2 regions of the Sinobaca sp. TMA16-18 genome follow, and region 2 is predicted to be linked to the other one. Evidence: predicted binding sites of a transcription regulator. Region 2 holds the regulator's gene; the other holds the start of a gene.

Region 1 (9,211 bases), on a different contig from region 2:
TCGTTTGCTCTCACAGCGCCTCAACTCATTTTAATCTATAGACAATAAACAACCCCCGGCAGCCATAGATATGGTTACCGGGGGTTGCTCTGCTATCCAATGATCTGCCATATGCCGCTTACAAAAAAGAAACTTAACAGCATAAAGATTAGAAATTCTCCTGGTTTAGACCCCGTCAGTTTCCCGAATGGAAACCGCACGTTGTACCGCACCGGGAAAAACAAATGAACGCCTTTGGGTGTCAGCATATCAAGTAAAATGTGACTGATCACGCCGGCTGTAATGCCTACCTGCATGACCGTTCCTGTTAATCCCGGAATCAGCCCCGTTAGAATAAACACTATTGCTGTTCCAACAAGGCTGTGCGTTAACGTGCGGTGGCCAACCAGCTTAAATACAATATAGGACGTTGCTTTCAAACGCCGCCCCATCCAGGAATTCGGCTGGCAGATGTCCGGCAGCAGTCCGCCGAACATCAAGGACCCGATGAAAACGGCCGCCTGCACCATGTCCTGTTCGACTGCCTGGGGTGCCCCGTTAAAATAGATTGCTGCAGATCCTGCAGCGAGGGCGCCTGCGGTGTGTGTTGCTGCTCTCATGATGTCCGCCCCACTCTTGTTTACATAATAATGTTATGGTTTACTAGCTAATTTATGCTCTATAGGAGTCCATACATATTTTACTTTTCCCTGCTTTTTCTCATCAATGACAAAGGATCCGCTGCTGTACCGATCGCTTTTCCGGAATCGTTTCAAATTCTCAGTATGGGTGACGCCTTTATCGGTCCGAAGCACAATGTCCTGATCGCCGGACGCCGTCTTGTAAAGACCGATAATCCGATGGGGGTTCGATTTGAGCTCACGAATCATTACAAGGCCTCTTGTGGCCCGTTTTGCCGGTTCAAAGTCCCCGGCGCTCATTTTCTTAACGGCCCCACGCTGGGTGACAAGAACAAGTGCCGTGTTATCTGTTACAGGGAGCGCGTTGACCACTTCATCCCCCTCTTTTAGATTGATGCCTTTCACCCCGGCGGCCTGTTTGCCGACAACGGGAATATCTTCGATTGGAAAGCGTAAGCCGTAGCCGAAGGAACTGGCTAAAAATAGATCGGTTTCTTTTTCCAGCTCCAGTACTGCTGTTACCTGATCGCCGTCTTTAAGCTTCACTGCAGTCAGTGCTTTAGAGTAACGCTGGGCTTTGTACACATTCAGCGGCGTTTTTTTGACAAGTCCCTGCTTGGTAATAAACAGCAGTTCGTTTGTCGTATCAAACGTACGGATCGGCAGGGCTTTAATCAGTTCGTCGCCCGCCTCCAGCTGCACCAGGTTACCGATGTGCTGGCCGTTGTCTTTCCAGCGGATCTCGGAAAGCTGGTGAACCGGCATATAGATATACTGACCGCGCTTTGTAAACAGCAGCAGCGTGTCTGTTGTGTTCATTTCCTTGAAATACAGCAGCTCATCGGTTTCTTTCATGCCGGGCTTATCTTCTTTAGAAGCCGAATAGGATCGAATGCTCGTCCGTTTGACATACCCTTCCTGCGTGGCTGTAATAATAACGTCTTCGGAAGGAATCATTCCTTCCATATCCACTACCAGCTCTTGGATATGTTCTTCAATTTTAGTAAGCCGCTCATCGTTATACAGCTTACGAATCCGCGTTAGTTCTTTTTTAATCACATCCATCAGCTTTTTGTCGCTCTTTAGTATGCCTTCAAGACGGGTGATCTCTTTGCGGAGTGCTTCTGCTTCTTTTTCAAGCGTTACAATGTCGGTATTGGTTAAACGGTACAGCTGCAGGCTCACGATTGCTTCAGCCTGCTCGGGTGTAAAGGAATATTTTTCTTCCAGATTCCGTTTAGCATCTGCCTTGTCGTTGGACTCCCGTATGGCTGCGATGACTTCATCGAGAATCGAAATGGCTTTAATCAGGCCTTCAACGATATGCTGGCGCTTGACCGCTTTATCGAGCTCATGGCGGGACCGGTTTGTAACCACTTCGCGCTGATGGCCGATATAGGCGGATAGAAGCGGTTTAAGTCCCATAAGCTGCGGCGTCTGGTTGTAGATGGCTACCATATTGAAATGATAGGCAATCTGCAGATCGGTCGCCTTGTATAAAAAAGTCAGCACGTTTTCGGGATCGGCTTCTTTTTTTAGTTCTACTACAATCCGCAGACCGGTCCGATCGGTGTCGTCCCGTACTTCGGCAATACCGTCAATCTTTTTATCAAAGCGGATTTCATCCATTTTTTTAACCAGGTTTGATTTGACCACATCATAAGGAATTTCGGTAATCACGATCTGCTTGCGTCCTCCGCGGAGCTCTTGAATGTCCGCATTGGCACGCAGCATTACTTTGCCTTTACCGGTTTCATATGCACTGCGGATGCCTTCAAGCCCCTGAATTGTGCCTCCGGTCGGGAAATCCGGCCCTTTCAGCACGGTCATCAGCTCGTCAACACCGGCTTCCGGTTTATCAATCATCATTAAGGCCGCGTCAATCACTTCGCCGAGCTGATGCGGAGGAATGTCGGTGGCATACCCTGCGCTGATCCCGGTGGAGCCGTTCACAAGCAGGTTCGGGTACATTGCCGGCAGCACAACCGGCTCTTCCTGGGAATCATCAAAGTTCGGAATATATTCAACCGTGCTTTTTTCAATATCGCGCAGCAGTTCTGCTGAAAGCGCGGACAGGCGTGCCTCGGTATAACGCATCGCGGCAGGCGGGTCTCCGTCCACCGAACCGTTGTTACCGTGCATCTGCACGAGCGCATTGCGGACTTTCCAATCCTGGCTCATCCGTACCATCGCTTCGTACACAGAGCTGTCTCCATGCGGGTGGTAGTTACCGATTACGTTACCTACCGTTTTGGCGGCTTTACGAAACGGTTTTTCAAACGTATTGCCTTCGTGGTACATCGCATACAAAATCCGGCGCTGCACCGGCTTTAAGCCGTCGCGGGCATCAGGCAGGGCCCGCTCCTGGATAATATATTTGCTGTAGCGGCCGAAACGGTCGCCGATAACATCTTCAAGCGGTAAGTCTAAAAACTTCTCTGTATGCGTCATTCGTATTCATCCTCCAGGTGAAGGTTTTCGTTTTCCAGAATGTTGCTGTCTTCCTCCAGCCCAAAGGCTACATTCGATTCAATCCACTTCCGGCGGGGTTCTACTTTATCGCCCATCAGTACGCTGACGCGTTTATCGGCACGGGCGAGGTCTTCAATCGTCACCCGGATCAACGTGCGTGATTCCGGGTTCATTGTCGTTTCCCACAGCTGGGTGGCATCCATTTCCCCGAGACCCTTGTAGCGCTGAATGATATAGCCTTTGCCGATTTTTTTCATCGCTTCCTGCATGCCTTCTTCATCCCAGGCATATTCTGTTTTTTCTTTTTTGCCGGAGCCTTTGCTTACCTTGTACAGCGGCGGCAGGGCGATGTACACCTTCCCGGAGGAAATCAGCTCCCGCATGTACCGGTAAAAGAACGTCAGCAGCAGCACCTGAATGTGGGCCCCGTCCGTATCGGCATCGGTCATAATGACAACTTTATCGTAGTTGCGCTCTTCGAGAACAAAATCAGCACCGACTCCCGCCCCGAGAGCATAAATAATCGTGCGGATTTCTTCGTTTTTCATAATATCGTCTATGCGGGCTTTTTCCGTATTGATGACTTTGCCGCGCAGAGGCAGCACCGCCTGGAATTTCCGGTCCCGTCCCTGCTTGGCCGAACCACCGGCAGAATCACCCTCGACAAGGTACAGCTCATTGCGGTCTGGATTTTTAGACTGGGCCGGGGTCAGCTTGCCGCTGAGAAGCACGTCTTTTTTCCGGTTTTTCTTGCCGTTTCTGGCTTCTTCTCTGGCCCGGCGCGCCGCTTCTCTTGCCTGGGACGCCTTGACGGCCTTTTTAATCAGCATCTGGCTGACAGTTGGGTTTTCTTCAAAAAAGTAGGTCAGTTTCTCCGCCAGTACCTGCTCTACGGCAGAACGGGCGTCAGGTGTACCGAGCTTGCTTTTTGTCTGGCCTTCAAACTGGAGCTTTTCCTCCGGCACCCGGATCGAAATCACCGATGTAAAGCCTTCACGGATATCCGAGCCGTCGAGGTTTTTGTCTTTTTCTTTTAACAGGCCGGTCTTTCTTGCGTATTCATTCACAATCCGGGTCAGCGCCGATCTTGCTCCGGACTCATGGGTCCCCCCGTCTCTTGTGCGGACATTGTTTACAAAAGAAAGCGTTGTTTCAGTGTAGGCGTCGTTGAATTGAAACGCGGTCTCCACTTCAATATCCTGGTTCACGCCTTCAAAAAAGACGACCGGATGAAGCGTTTCCTTGTCTTCGTTCAAATATTCCACAAAAGCTTTAATGCCTGTATCAAACGAAAACGTATCGGTCACAACTTCCTTCTGGCGTTCATCGCGGATACCGATCGTTACTCCGCCCAAAAGAAACGCCGCTTCTCTTAAGCGTTCAGCTAACGTGTCATACTGAAACACCGTATGGTTAAAAATCGATGGATCCGGCTTAAACCGGATCGTCGTGCCTGTTTTTTTTGTGGGTCCTTTTTTTACAAGGCCGGTCACCGGCTTGCCGCCGTCCCGGAACGACTGCTGAAAGCTCTCGCCGTTGCGGTCAATCATCACGTCGAGTGATTCAGACAAAGCATTCACAACAGAAGCCCCTACGCCATGGAGCCCTCCGCTCGTCGCATAGCCGCCCTGGCCGAACTTACCGCCGGCATGAAGCACGGTAAGGATGACTTCCGGCGTTGGCTTGCCGGTTTGATGCATTCCGGTCGGCATGCCTCTTCCGGCGTCAGACACGCTGACGCTGTTATCTTTATGCAGAACGACCTGAATGTCTTTGCCGAATCCGGCCAGTGCTTCGTCGACTGCGTTATCTACGATTTCAAAAACAAGATGATGAAGTCCCCGGCTATCGGTACTTCCGATATACATGCCGGGGCGTTTGCGAACCGCTTCAAGGCCTTCGAGGACCTGAATCGACTCGTCGTTATATTGGTATGTTTCCTTTGCTGCCAAAAAATCCGACTCCCTTCTCATGCAAAAACAAATATCTTTGTATAATATCTTATCATACCATACGCCTTTATACGAACGTATGTTTTATATGACACTTCCTCCATCAAAATATCACAAAAAAACAAAAAGAACCAGTTCAACTTTGAACTGGTTCCCGGAATTGTTTTAGCGTGTCATCTGGTATTCGACCTTTATGCACGAATTCATAATGACATTGGTATTTGTTTCCTTTAAAATATCCGTCACCTCTGGATGGGATACGCCGAGCTGGGCCCAGAAGGTGCCGGCGTTAATCTCGAGCGCGTCGCGGGCAACATGGGGAAGAAACTCACTGCGGCGGAATACGTTCACAATGTCTACCGGTCCGTCAATATCCTGCAGGCGCTTCACGGCTTTGACGCCAAGCACCTCATCGACAGTCGGGTTCACCGGGATAATCTCATATCCGGCCTGCTGCATCTGGCTGCTCACCTGATAGGATGTGCGCGAGGGGTTGTCAGACAGCCCCACCACTGCAATGCGTTTGCTCGTATCCAGTATCTGTTTTATTTTCTGCTGGTTCGGGTTCTTGTGTGCCATTGTATCTCTCCTTTAACATCAGGGTTAGAGTAAATCCACCGACTGCAGAAACTCTTCTGCTACGTCGTAAGGGTCTTCGTCTTCGTATTCCACTTTGTAGTTCATCTCCTGCATTTCCTCATCGGTAATCATCCCGCTGAGACGATTCAGGGGCTCTTCGAGTTCCGGATACTCTTCAAGCGTTTCCTGTTTCATGAGAGGTGCTCCCTGGTAAGGCGGGAACAGATTCTCGTCATCTTCCATCAGGGCCAGGTCGTACTCGATAATATCTGCCCCTGTCGAAAAGGCATCAATAAAATCAACCTGTTCGGTCGTTAATGCCCGGGTACGCAGACCTGAATCCATCGTCTCTACATTTTCAAAAGAAAAGCCGTAGATGTCCTGTAACCCTATATACCCGTCTTCGCGGTCGGCAAACTCAAACGTAAAGCCGGCGGTAAGCTGATCCCGGTATGGCTCCATGTCCGAGATCGTCTCAATGCCGAGCTCTTCAGCGGTTTCTGCCCGTACCGCAAGCGCATAGGTATTGTTAAAGGCCATTGGCTCCAGATAGGCCAGGTCGTATTCTTCCATCAGGCCTATTTTCGTACGTTCATACACTTCTTCTTCGGTCGTTCCCGGCTCCGGCGTTTCATCGAGCAGTGTCGTCAGTGCCGTGCCGGTGAATTCCAGGTAAATATCGACATCGTCGGACTGAAGCGCGTTAAACGCAATATCAGTGCTTCCCATCCCGGTGCGGATATCCACCAGTAAATCCGTTTCCTCCTCAATGAGGTGCTTGTACATATTCGCAATAATTTCCGGCTCAGCGGTAATCTTGCCGCCGATCGTAATCTGCGGCTGCTGGGCAAAGGAAAACAGCGGCGCCAGAGCGATCGCAATCGACAGCCCGAGCACAACAAAAATAGGGGCGAGCGTTTTCCCCTGGGAGCGCTTTTCCGTCATGCGCAGTATAAAGTCAAAAAACAGGGCCAAAAGAGCTGCGGGAAGAGCCCCCAGGAGGATATACGCATTGTTTGCTCTGTCGATCCCGGTCATAATAAAGTCGCCGAGGCCGCCGGCGCTGATCAGCGCTGCGAGCGTAGCCGTGCCGACAATTAAAACCATCGACGTGCGAATGCCCGCCATAATGATCGGCATCGCCATCGGAAGCTCGATTTTACGAAGCTTTCGAAACGAAGACATCCCCATGCCGACAGCTGCTTCCTGAATCGACGGATCGACTCCCTGTATGCCCGTGTATGTATTCCGCAGAATGGGAAGAAGCGCATAGGCGGTAAGAGCGACTACGGCCGGCAGGGTGCCAATTTGATTCAAAAGCAGGATCATAAACCCGAGCAGCGCCAGACTCGGAATCGTCTGCAGCACGGCAGCGACTCCAATAATCGGCTCCGCAAATTTCTGCTTCCGGGTAAGAATAATGCCAAGCGGGACGGCAATCAGAACGGCAAACAACAGCGCCACGACGGACATATGCACGTGCTGCCACATCACCTGCCAGAATTCGCCCTGGCGGGTGGAAAACAGCTCCCATAGTTCCTGTAAGGTCGCCATCAGGCCAGCTCCCCTTCCGGTTTCAGCTGGGCTTTTTTCATAAACTGGACAATATCCCGGTAGCTGAGGACCCCATCAATGCGGGTGCCGGTCAGCACGGGAAGCGCATCGAGCTCCGTGTTGTCAAAGGATTTCAAAGCATGTTTGAGCGTGTCGTCCGGATGCACGGCCGGATCATTGGATACGATGCCTTCGGCTGCCCGCCGTCCGACGTACGTGCGGTCGTCTCTAAAAATATAAAGGGGCGCCGGGTACAGGGGATACCCGCTGACTTCCTGATGCCGTGCGAGCAGGTGGCTGTCCGGATTCATCACTTCTTTTACCCGGGTGTCCCACGGGTCGCGGCGGTCGCCGATAAAGCTTTTCACAAAATCGTCGACCGGCTCATTTACAAGCTCTTCGCGGCTGCCCACCTGAACGATATGGCCGTCTTTCATCAGACAGATGCGGTCGCCAAGGGCGAGCGCTTCGTCAATATCGTGCGTCACAAACACAATCGTTTTCTGGATATCGGCCTGAAGCCGGCGGATATCTTTTTGCAGCTGTTCACGGCTGATCGGATCGAGCGCACTGAACGGTTCATCCATTAAAATAATGTCCGGGTTGCCGGCCAGGGCACGGATAACACCGATCCGCTGCTGCTGTCCGCCGGAGAGTTCGGAGGGCCGGCGGTTCCGATAAGTATCCGGATCGAGGCCGACCATGCGGAGGAGCTCATCCACCCGCTCATGGATTTCTGTTTTTTTCCACTTGCGCATTTCCGGTACGACTGCGATGTTTTCGGCAATCGTCATCGTCGGGAACAGGGCAATCTGCTGGAGCACATAGCCGATGTTCCAGCGCAGCTCCTGGCGGTTCCAGTCGGTGATATCTTTATCCTCGATGGTAATGCGGCCGGAAGTCGGTTCAATAAGGCGGTTGATCATTTTCAGCGTGGTCGTTTTTCCACAGCCGCTTGGGCCGATCAGAACAAAAAACTCGCCTTTGTTGATTGTCAGGTTAAATTGTTCTACGGCGGTGGACTGGTCTGCAAATTGCTTTGTAATGTCGTGAAAAGATATCATGTCGTCAAGCCCTTTCTTGGTATAATCGCCTGTTGCCTCGCATACAGGGGGAGGAAAGCTGACCTAATCATATTTCATCTTCCAATCCTTTACAAACAAAAAGGGACGACAAAAAACCGGAGGGGACGTGGTGTCTCCTCCGGTCTGTTGATTTATTGGTTAAATTACCGCACCGCCGTCTACATTCAGGACGGTGCCTGTAATAAAGGACGCTTCGTCTGAAGCGAGAAATGCGTAGGCGTTGGCAATGTCTTCGGGGGTGCCGAGCGTACCGAGCACCGCTTTTTCTTTCATCATTGCCAAGGCTTTTTCCGGCATTTTCTCTGTCATCGGGGACAGAATAAAGCCCGGTGCCACCGAGTTCACCCTGATTTTCCAGCGCCCGAGCTCTTTCGCCCACGTTTTCGTCATGCCATTGATGCCGAACTTGGAGGCTGCGTAGTTGGTCTGGCCGAAATTGCCATAGATACCTACGACTGAGGAGGCGTTTAAAATCACACCGGACTCCTGCTCTTTCATGAGCGCCGCCGCTTTCTGGGTCATGAGGAATACGCCTTTTAAATTAACGTTTATGACCTTGTCCCAGTCCTCTTCTTCCATTTTTAACAGCTGGGCGTCTGCTGTAATCCCGGCATTGTTGATTAAAATATCCACCTTCGAAAACGTTTGAACGCTTTTTTCGAGGACATGGTCAATATCGGTTTTGTTTGTAATGTCGGCTTTAAGCCCGAGTATGTGACTTTCGTACTCTGTTGATTCGTTAACAACGTGGTCGAGGTCTTCCTGATTCACATCCACGATCACGACGTTCGCGCCTTCTGTGAGAAACTTTTTGGCAGTAGCCGCGCCAATGCCGCGGCCGCCTCCTGTAATAACCGCTGTTTTTCCTTCTAATCGTTTCATGATTTATCCTGATCCTTTCTGTTCGGTGTATTACACAAGACCCATGCTTGCTAGAACGATGGCAACA
Region 2 (9,211 bases):
TACACTTTACGTTCTTTCTTTGATCGGTCCAGCTTATCGGGGGTAACGTCAGCGCCTTCAGGATCCACTACTTTAACCGAATGAAGCTGGTCTTTAAATGACGAACGGAAACTCTGCAGGTATTCTTCTCTCAGTTCGTGCTGTTCTATGCTCTCAGACTCCGTCAGGCCGGTTGTCTTCGCGCGCTGGGACAGCTCATTAATGCGTGCAATTTTGTCTTGGGATAACATGATATTCCCCCCTTTTATGTTCGTTTCCATGAATATCCTTCTATATTAATGGTACTTATATACCCGCTTTTATGCAAACGGAACCATCTTTGTTCTGGAGGGATAGGAAGGTATAGGGCCTCATCAAAGGCGCTCAGCCTTCACTACGACTGTTCATCTTCTTTTTTCATATGCTCCCGGTAGCGCCGGTGCACCGTGGCTTTAGATACATCGTATCCGAGTCCGCGCAGGGTCGCGGCAATATCATAAAAGGGAAGGTCCCGCTGACGGAGCCTGATGATCTCTTCTATCGGCACTTCTTTTTTTACACGCTCTCCCTGGCCCCGGTTTTTTAAATTCTTATCGGGGCGGTAGCCATTTTCTACTGCCCGCTTCATTCCGCGCTTGATCTTAAAATTATGCAGCCTGCGCTGATGCTCCTCCACGATGGAGAGTATATCAATCAGCATACTGTCTGACTCAGATAATTCAAGCACGCCGTTTTCCCGGACTGAATAAATTGTTACTCCACTTTTGTGGAGGGCGTGAAGGACCGCTACTTTTGCATGGCCTCTTCCAAGTCTCGTATCATCCTGCACGCACAAAATAGAAGCCTTTCCTGACGAAAAGTCTTCAAGCATCTCCAGCAGCCCTTCTCTTTCCATAGAATAGCCGCTCTGTTCTTCTTTGATTGTTTTATAAATAGGCAGATTGTTTCTCTTGGCAAGAGATGTCAATTCCTCCACCTGCCGCTCCAGAGAAGTCTGCTGTTCTTTCTTTTCGGTACTCACCCTGCAGTAGATAATGCACTTCTCCATCGTCCCACTTCACCTTCTGATTACTTTCATTAGTCCAGGGTATAATTCACCCATTGATAGGCGGTTAATTCCTGTTCGATCTGAAGCTCTTCTGCTTCCTCCGTTATATCGTCTTCATAAACAAAACCTGCTTCTGCATCTGGTGCATTAATCTGGACGGCTATAATTAGAAATAAAATTGATGCTGCAAATAGTAATAATATCATCCATTCCTGCATCGTTACATTCGTTATTTTTGAAATCATTGTAATTCCCCCGTTTTTAAGAATGTGCGTTCCCTTTTTTAAAAGTATAATAAGAACTTCTGTTCCCGTCAAGTAAAATTAGAACGGATGTTTGCATGTTCGTATTATTCATGATACAATTTTTTAAAATAACATTACACGCACAGGAGGTGCCGGGACTTTGACTAAATTATCAAAACGACAAGAACAAATACTTGACTATATAAAAGGGGAAGTACGTCTAAAAGGCTATCCCCCGTCTGTCCGGGAAATCGGAGAAGCTGTGGGACTCGCTTCCAGTTCTACCGTGCACGGACATTTATCCAGGCTTGAAAGCAAAGGTTTTATTCGACGCGATCCTACTAAACCAAGAGCAATAGAGGTGCTGTCTTTTGAAGATGCACCGCCTGAAATATCCGAAAGCTCTGCTGTGTACGTTCCGATGCTCGGTAAAGTTACAGCCGGTGAACCCATTACAGCTATCGAAAACATAGAGGAATACATTCCTCTTCCGGAACGTATGGTGGCAAATGAACATGAGAATGTTTTTGTCCTTACTATTCAGGGGGAAAGTATGATTGAAGCCGGTATTTACGATAAAGACCTGGTTATTGTCAGACAGCAGCAGACAGCAAACAACGGAGACATTATTGTAGCAATGACCGAAGAGCTCGAAGCGACCGTAAAGCGTTTTTACAGGGAGAGCGGTTATATCCGCCTGCAGCCTGAAAATGCAGCCATGGACCCTATTATTCTTGATGACTGTACTGTTCTTGGTAAAGTCATCGGCGTTTTCCGCACCATTCATTAACGAATAGAAAACGGCTTTCTTCATTATTGAAGAAAGCCGTTTTTTCATTGAGAGGTTTTGAAAAAACCTGTTGTGGTATACAAATATATAATTAAATACAGCTATGATCATGGAAAGGAGATAAGCCATTGCTCTATATTAAATGCCATTCATGCGGCAAAGAAACAAAAGCAGAGGTGCAGATGCCGGCTTCTGATCTAAGCGATGCTGCTATTGATCAGGAATACCAGAATTGCCCTCAGTGCGGCAGTCCTATTAAGCTGCTTGCCGATGATATATACGAAAAATAGAATGCCCACTGGGTATTCTATTTTTATTTGCTTCTTTTTTTCTATTGTTCACCAGTTAGTCATTTTTTTCGCTGTTTTGTCACTTTTTAGACATTGATTTCACGTCTCTAATGCGGTTTAATAGGAATAAGGCAAACAACGCTCACTATTTCACAAGAGCGGAATCTATACTAATCAGGAGATGTTGAAATGGCTGCATCTAATATAATGGAACGTGTATTTAACAGTACATTATTTATCGGCGTAATTTCCGCTGTGCTTGCTAACTTAATTTTGATCGATATTCTCCATTTTCAGGAGACTCTCGCTCTTACTATACTGGTTCTGGTGTTCATTTTTCTTCTTGTATTTACCGCAGTAAAATCTATCTTTTTTCTATTTCTTGATGTCGTAAGGCATTAAAAAAGCGTCCCCTGCAGGGAACGCTTTTTTTTATTCTTCTGGTTCTGGTTCTTTTACCGGCTTGGTGTCTTCTCTTAAGTTAAACCCGGTTAATTCTTCATAAGAAGTGGTGCGATAGGTTTCATAATGCTTTTCTACTTCTTTATCAACATCTTTTTGAGAAAGTACATTATGACGTAGAATAAGATCCCATAAAATTTTGTTTCTTGCCTGCTCGATAGAAAGCTGACTCGCTAAATCCATAATCATATCTTCTGTATTTCTTCCACTTACCATATTCGTTCCATCCCCTTTCCGTATGCCATTATCCTACAGTATACCGTATCCTTCAAGGGAGAGTCCTTGTCCCTTGTATTCCATCTTAAAATTGTGCGCTTTCTGCCTGGAGGTGCTTCAAATCGGTTCTTCCTGCTTCATCGTTTTGATATCCCGGGAACCGGGAAGAGAACAAAGAGACCATTTAAACAAAGGAGAGATACATGTGGATATTATTAAAAAGTTTGTTGACCATCATATGGACAAATATAAAGAAGGAAATACGTTTGAAGCCGATGACGCTTTTCGACGGGACCAAAAGGAAGTTGCTGATTCATTGGGCCTTAACCTGCAGGACCCGGCGGATGAACGATTATTCCGGTCATTTGAGAGTATGGTAAAAGATTACGCTAACGGCACTAACTCGTACGATGAAATTGAGCATAAAGCAGTTGAAATCCAAAAAAAATAATCATCTAAAGCTCTCACGCTTGAGAGCTTTTTTATTTTGTTACTTTTGTAACGACGGTATAATGCTCATCTGTATGCTTTATAACCTGCTGAATCTCCGCATGCTGGAATTCTTCGGCATACTCCAACATTAACTTTTCTATTTCGACTGGAAGAAACCCCGCATCTTTTAAAAAAAGATCATGGTATAACTCTTCTGTCATATTATCTCCCCGCTTTCTTGTTTTCTTCTTCTATTATAAAAGATTTTTTCTTCATATTCGCGGTTTTAAACCGATACATAGAAAAAGCTAATAAAATGCAACCTTTTTTAGGAAATATCGACTATAATAAAGTAAACTATTTACCATAATTATGAATATATAGATACAGGAGGACTAACGTGAAAAAATTTATAGTAGGAATTGCTATAGCCGGTATTATGGGCGCTGTCACTTCCTGCGGCATCGCCTGACAGCTGCCGGGTTTCCTGTCGTTCAGTCCGTATCCACCCTACATATTAGAAAGAGCCTGTTCCCTTAGGGGCACAGGCTCTTTTCTGCAGTATACGTATTAAATAAACAGGTTAATGTTGGACTCTTCTGCTTCTGCCAGGTAAGTAGCGACACCGGCGTAATCCAGTCCATCAATCAATTCTTCTTCTTTGAGTCCCATGACGTCCATAGACATTGTGCAGGCCACCATTTTTACATCCAGGTCCTGGGCCATTTCAATCATCTCTTTCAAAGAAGACACATTATGATTTTTCATCATTTTTTTCATCATTTTCGGTCCCATACCGCCAAAATTCATTTTCGACATAGCCAGTTTTTCCGGACCGCGCGGCATCATTTTTCCGAACATTTTTTCCATCATCGATTTATCACTGCCGCTGATGACGTTATCTTTCCGAAGCACGTTCAATCCCCAGAAAGTGAAAAACATCGTTACGTTCTTTCCCATTGCTGCAGCGCCTGTAGCGATAATAAAGCTGGCAATTGCTTTATCCAGGTCTCCATCAAATACGACCATTGTTGTTCCGTTTTTTGTTTCTTCCATTTTTTTATTCTCTCCTCTATCCTTTTTTGATCCAGAATGTAAATTCATTGTTTTCTTCTGCCTGCTCCAGTAACTCGTGGCCCGATGATTTGGTCCACGCCGGCAGATCTGCTTTGGCTCCCTTATCTGTTGAAACGATTTCCAGCACATCCCCTGTCTGCAGGGTATCCATTGCTTTTTTTGCTTTTACAACCGGCATTGGACATGCCAAGCCTTTGGCGTCTACAGTTTTAGTTGCATTCATAATAAACTCTCCTTCTAATTTATGATACCGCGCAGCGGTTCGGCCCAATTTCCATTTCTGTCTGGTCTTTCGGCTCCGGCTGTACTTTTCCCATGTTTGTCTGACGAATCTCCTCGTAGGCATTTGGCTGCGGAGGAAGGTTTTCGGTTACCATTTTGCGGAAGGCGGTCTCATCTGTCACCTGCAGTCCGGTATTCTCTTTGAACAGCACATGCAGCTGTTCCATTACTCTTCCGTGATCATCCATCTCTTCTTTTTTTGAAAAGTGGGCTGGCAGTACCCAAAGATCATCCTTTAATGTCTGATACGTTTCATAAAGTGATTTTCTCAGGTCTCCTACCCAGTCCTCTGCTTTTCCGGCAAGATCCGGACGGCCGATGGAATCTATGAATAAAATATCTCCTGTAAGCAGGTACTGATTATCAATAATCAAAGAGGTGCTGCCAATGGTATGGCCGGGGGAATACAGGGCTTGTACCGCTACCTCTGTTTTTCCTGCACGCAGCACATCGTTATTGTGCAGAGGCTGGTAGGAAAACGTTACTTCTCCAGCATCCGCTTCCGGGAGGTAATACACCGCTCCCGTTTGTTCCGCCAGCAGCCTGCCGCCGGAAATATGATCGGCATGCAGATGGGTGTCTACAGCATATTTAAGAACCGCATTTTTTTCTTTCAGGAAATTAGTGTATACATCAGTTAGACGCACAGGATCAATAATCACAGCTTCTCCTCCGGAAACTACCATGTAGGACAGGCAGCCTTTTCCAATCCGTACGAACTGATACAACTCGCCGCCGTCAGATAGATCGCCGACTTTAACCGGCTCCAGATGTTCACTCCACGTTTTCATTCCGCCCTCCAGGTAATACACTTCCCGGTCTGCAGCTTCCACCAGCTGCTCAGCCACAAATTTAGAGGAGCCTTCTTTTGCGCAGACAACAATAACTGGTTTGTCCTCGGGTATCTGTGGAAGAATGGATTCAACTCCTTCCAGAAGGTCAAAATAAGGAGTATTCACTATTTCTACGTTTTTCCCTTCTACTTTCCAATCTTTAAACGCATCTTCGTTGCGAACATCTAAAATAAATATATCTTTTTTATTTATTACTATTTCTGCCAGTTCAGCAGCAGTCATTGCTTTCATAGCCATGCCTTTTTCCTCCTCTATTTATCTTCGGTCGGGCCATTCCAGCCGCTCATTCCCGGTTTTACGTTTTGTACTTTAGTAAATCCTTTTTCTTCCAGGGTATATGCTGCCATGCTGCTTCTATTACCGGTTCGGCACACAACATATATTTCATGCGAATGATTCAATTCGCCGGTTCTTTGTTCCAGTTCTCCCAATGGTATCGAAACCGCTCTTGGGATATGAGCAAATGAATACTCTGCCGGCTCTCTAACGTCCAGTACTGTAATATTGTCATTGTTTAGTGCTTCCTCGAGTTTTTCATTAGTTGCTTCGTTCGGATAAGGCTTGGTTTCTTTCACTTCAGCAGGATTGGCTTTTCTAACATAATGCAAAAGTACCTTTCCCTCTTCTTTGGATCCGATATATTCATGACCTGTCGTTTTAGCCCAGCCTTTCATATCGGCTAAAGAGCCACGGTCTGTAGCCTGAACTTCCATTACTTCACCTGCATTAATCGTATCCATCGCTTTTTTTGTTTTTACAATCGGCATGGGACAAGCGAGCCCTTTTGCATCTACTACTAAATTTACTTTCATTACATTTCCTCCTCTTATACTCTACGGGGTATTATTTATCCCAAAAAAATAAACCTATACCTGTATGGGTATATTACCAATAAAAAAATAAGTTGTCAACCTACTATAAAATATCCATCCAGATTTTAATCGCTGTTGCCAAAATGAGTAAAGCAAGGATCCATTGAAGAATCTTCGTGTTCATACGCTTTCCAACCATTACTCCAAGAGGTGCAGCAATTAAACTTGCAGCTACCATCACAGCGGCCGGACCCATTAGCACCTGATCAGTGGCAATTTTTCCGACGGTCGCACCGATGGAGGATATAAATGTAATCGCCAGAGACGTTGCTATCGTCATTCGCGTTGGAATCTTCAGTACAACGAGAAGGATAGGAACCAGAATAAACGCTCCGGCTGCACCGACAATCCCTGCTCCTATCCCAACCAGAAAAGCAGAACCTGCAGCGACCGGCTTATTAAACGTTACCAGGTCATTCGGGGTATCGTCTTTTCCTTTTTTCGGAAGAAACATCATGATTACAGCCAGTGTCGCAAGAATGGCATATATCATATTCACACCGTTATTACTCATATAATTAGAGCCGACCGCGCCGATCAAACTTCCCGTCAAAATACTGATTCCCATATAGAAAATAAGGGATTTATTTAAATACCCACCTTTTCTATACGCCCAGACGCCGCCTATTGTAGCAAAAAACACCTGGACGGCACTGATGCCGGCTACTTCATGAGCGGTAAATGCTGTAAGTCCCAATAGTGGCGGGATGTATAGCAGCATCGGATACTTTATTATAGAGCCGCCTATTCCTACCATGCCTGACACGAAAGAGCCGATAAAACCGATTAAAAATAGAATGAAAATAAAAAATACTGTTAGTTCCATGAAAAGCACCTCATCCGCTTCTTCCATTTCTATATTACCCCTATGGGTATATAAAAGACTAAAATTTTTTTATTTGCTTTTTCCTAATAACTGAACGGCTTCCTGTACAAATTCAGCTGTATCTTCGCCTTTTTCAATTTGGTCTCTAATACACTGCTCCAGATTTTCCGCTACAATAAAAGAAATAGCCCGGTCAATCGCAGATCTGGCTGCTGACAGCTGATAAACCACGTCTTTGCAGTCTTTCTCTTCACTCATCATGCGCTGTACGCCTCTTACCTGTCCTTCCACCCGCTTCAGGCGGTTCTTCATCTCTGTTGAATAATCCATATAGCTGCACCCTTTCTGTACTGTTTTCTTTTAATACCTTACGGGGTATATTATATAACGCTTATTTTCTTTTCGTCAACTATTTATTCATTCTTTTTTTATAGTCGTTGTTTAAAAAAGCCGTTCCCTGTACGATTTCTTTAGGTATCTACGTATTAACAGAGCTTCTAAGTATGATATAGTGGAAAGAAACAGCGGTATATCACTAACCGTCTGCTGTTTTGCTTGTTAACCATCTACTACTGTACTCAAGTCATTGAGCCGGCAGTAAAATCAGGAGGGTCTTGTTATATGAGCGACTGGAAAGAACACGTATCAAAAGACGCACTGGAACGAAATATTCAAAAAATCAAAGAAAAAAATGAGATTTCTGATGAAAAATTAACAGAATGTATCGATCACTTATTCTCTATTTTTAATTCTGTTCGAGATGATATTAACGAACAGACAGATGTACAGGTGAACTATTTCCGGGAATACTATGAAGCGTCTTTCACCTTCGATCAGACCATTTTAAAAATCCGGATCGATACGACGAATAATCCAAGACGAAAAGCAGAAGCCTCTTTTTCCGTATACATCGATGATGCAAACTTCAGCCTGGGCCAGCCAAAATACGAAAGTGCTTATTTGGTGGATACCGCGAACTGCTTCTGGTCAGCAGATCCAAGCAGAAAAGTCGAGTTTACAAAAGAAATGGCCGACTCGGTATTTGAGCACATGCTCACCCCTTATATAGAAATGGATTAACAGGCTTGTTTCGTACCACTTAAAGTGTTTATAAATAGATAGTAAAACCCGGTCGCGCTGTGAACCAGTGCAGCCGGGTTTTTTTATTCATTTTATGCCGCAACGCATACTTTGACGTTTACTTTAGCTTCCACAAGGAAACAATGTAGTACTGCAGCGTTTAATTTGTATTGTATATTCGGCCCAGACACCCGTATTTATTATTGGTTATGACAAATACACACCAGGGGGGGTATAAAAATGAAACGAACAGGATGGATGGTACTGGCTTTTACTGTATTATTGGTCACTGCTGCCTGCGGCGAAGAAGAAGCACCGGAAGATCCACCGCCTGAAAACCCGGAAGTCGAAGAAGAAGCATAATAAAAATACAAAAAAACCTACAGCCAGTGAGGCTGTAGGTTTTCTGTTTATTAATAAGTCTGTAGGAACTGATCTCTTTCCCATGGGTGAACCTGCGTGCGGAACATATCCCACTCGATTTCTTTCGCTTCTGCGAAATGCTCGATTGCGTGTGGTCCAATAGCATTAACAAGAATATCATCTTCAAGAAGGCTGTTTACTGCCTCATTAAGGTCAGCCGGAAGATCTTCGATACCTTCCTGTCTGCGTTCTTCTTTGTTCATGATATAAATGTTGCGGTCCGTTGGTTCTGGTGCAACAAGCTTGCGCTTGATACCATCCAGGCCGGAAGCCAGCATTGCTGCGATAGCAAGGTATGGGTTCGCGGATGGGTCCGGGCTTCTTACTTCAATACG

What was found. The regulator LexA, encoded in region 2, represses DNA repair genes until DNA is damaged. The targets are predictions, from matches to a motif close to CGAACATATGTTCG.
Region 1: the regulator LexA is predicted to act here: its motif matches at 5,117-5,130, upstream of parE (DNA topoisomerase IV subunit B).

Annotation. Positions count from the first base shown of each region.
Region 1 is NZ_JCAKFM010000007.1:63,050-72,260, reverse strand. It holds gene AC5W14_RS13025 (metal-dependent hydrolase) at 93-599, opposite strand; gene parC (DNA topoisomerase IV subunit A) at 633-3,071, opposite strand; gene parE (DNA topoisomerase IV subunit B) at 3,068-5,044, opposite strand; gene AC5W14_RS13010 (CoA-binding protein) at 5,210-5,623, opposite strand; gene AC5W14_RS13005 (ABC transporter permease/substrate-binding protein) at 5,648-7,177, opposite strand; gene AC5W14_RS13000 (ABC transporter ATP-binding protein) at 7,177-8,241, opposite strand; gene fabG (3-oxoacyl-[acyl-carrier-protein] reductase) at 8,401-9,144, opposite strand; gene AC5W14_RS12990 (GntP family permease) at 9,175-9,211, opposite strand, start outside.
Region 2 is NZ_JCAKFM010000001.1:107,431-116,641, forward strand. It holds gene AC5W14_RS00590 (DUF896 domain-containing protein) at 1-230, opposite strand, end outside; gene AC5W14_RS00595 (YneB family resolvase-like protein) at 374-1,027, opposite strand; gene AC5W14_RS00600 (hypothetical protein) at 1,057-1,272, opposite strand; gene lexA (transcriptional repressor LexA) at 1,433-2,062, shown strand; gene AC5W14_RS00610 (hypothetical protein) at 2,191-2,352, shown strand; gene AC5W14_RS00615 (hypothetical protein) at 2,542-2,754, shown strand; gene AC5W14_RS00620 (hypothetical protein) at 2,785-3,030, opposite strand; gene AC5W14_RS00625 (hypothetical protein) at 3,236-3,481, shown strand; gene AC5W14_RS00630 (hypothetical protein) at 3,513-3,683, opposite strand; gene AC5W14_RS00635 (DsrE/DsrF/DrsH-like family protein) at 4,033-4,518, opposite strand; gene AC5W14_RS00640 (sulfurtransferase TusA family protein) at 4,535-4,762, opposite strand; gene AC5W14_RS00645 (MBL fold metallo-hydrolase) at 4,782-5,912, opposite strand; gene AC5W14_RS00650 (sulfurtransferase TusA family protein) at 5,927-6,487, opposite strand; gene AC5W14_RS00655 (sulfite exporter TauE/SafE family protein) at 6,591-7,373, opposite strand; gene AC5W14_RS00660 (metal-sensitive transcriptional regulator) at 7,443-7,703, opposite strand; gene AC5W14_RS00665 (hypothetical protein) at 7,995-8,453, shown strand; gene AC5W14_RS00670 (hypothetical protein) at 8,694-8,816, shown strand; gene glnA (type I glutamate--ammonia ligase) at 8,867-9,211, opposite strand, start outside.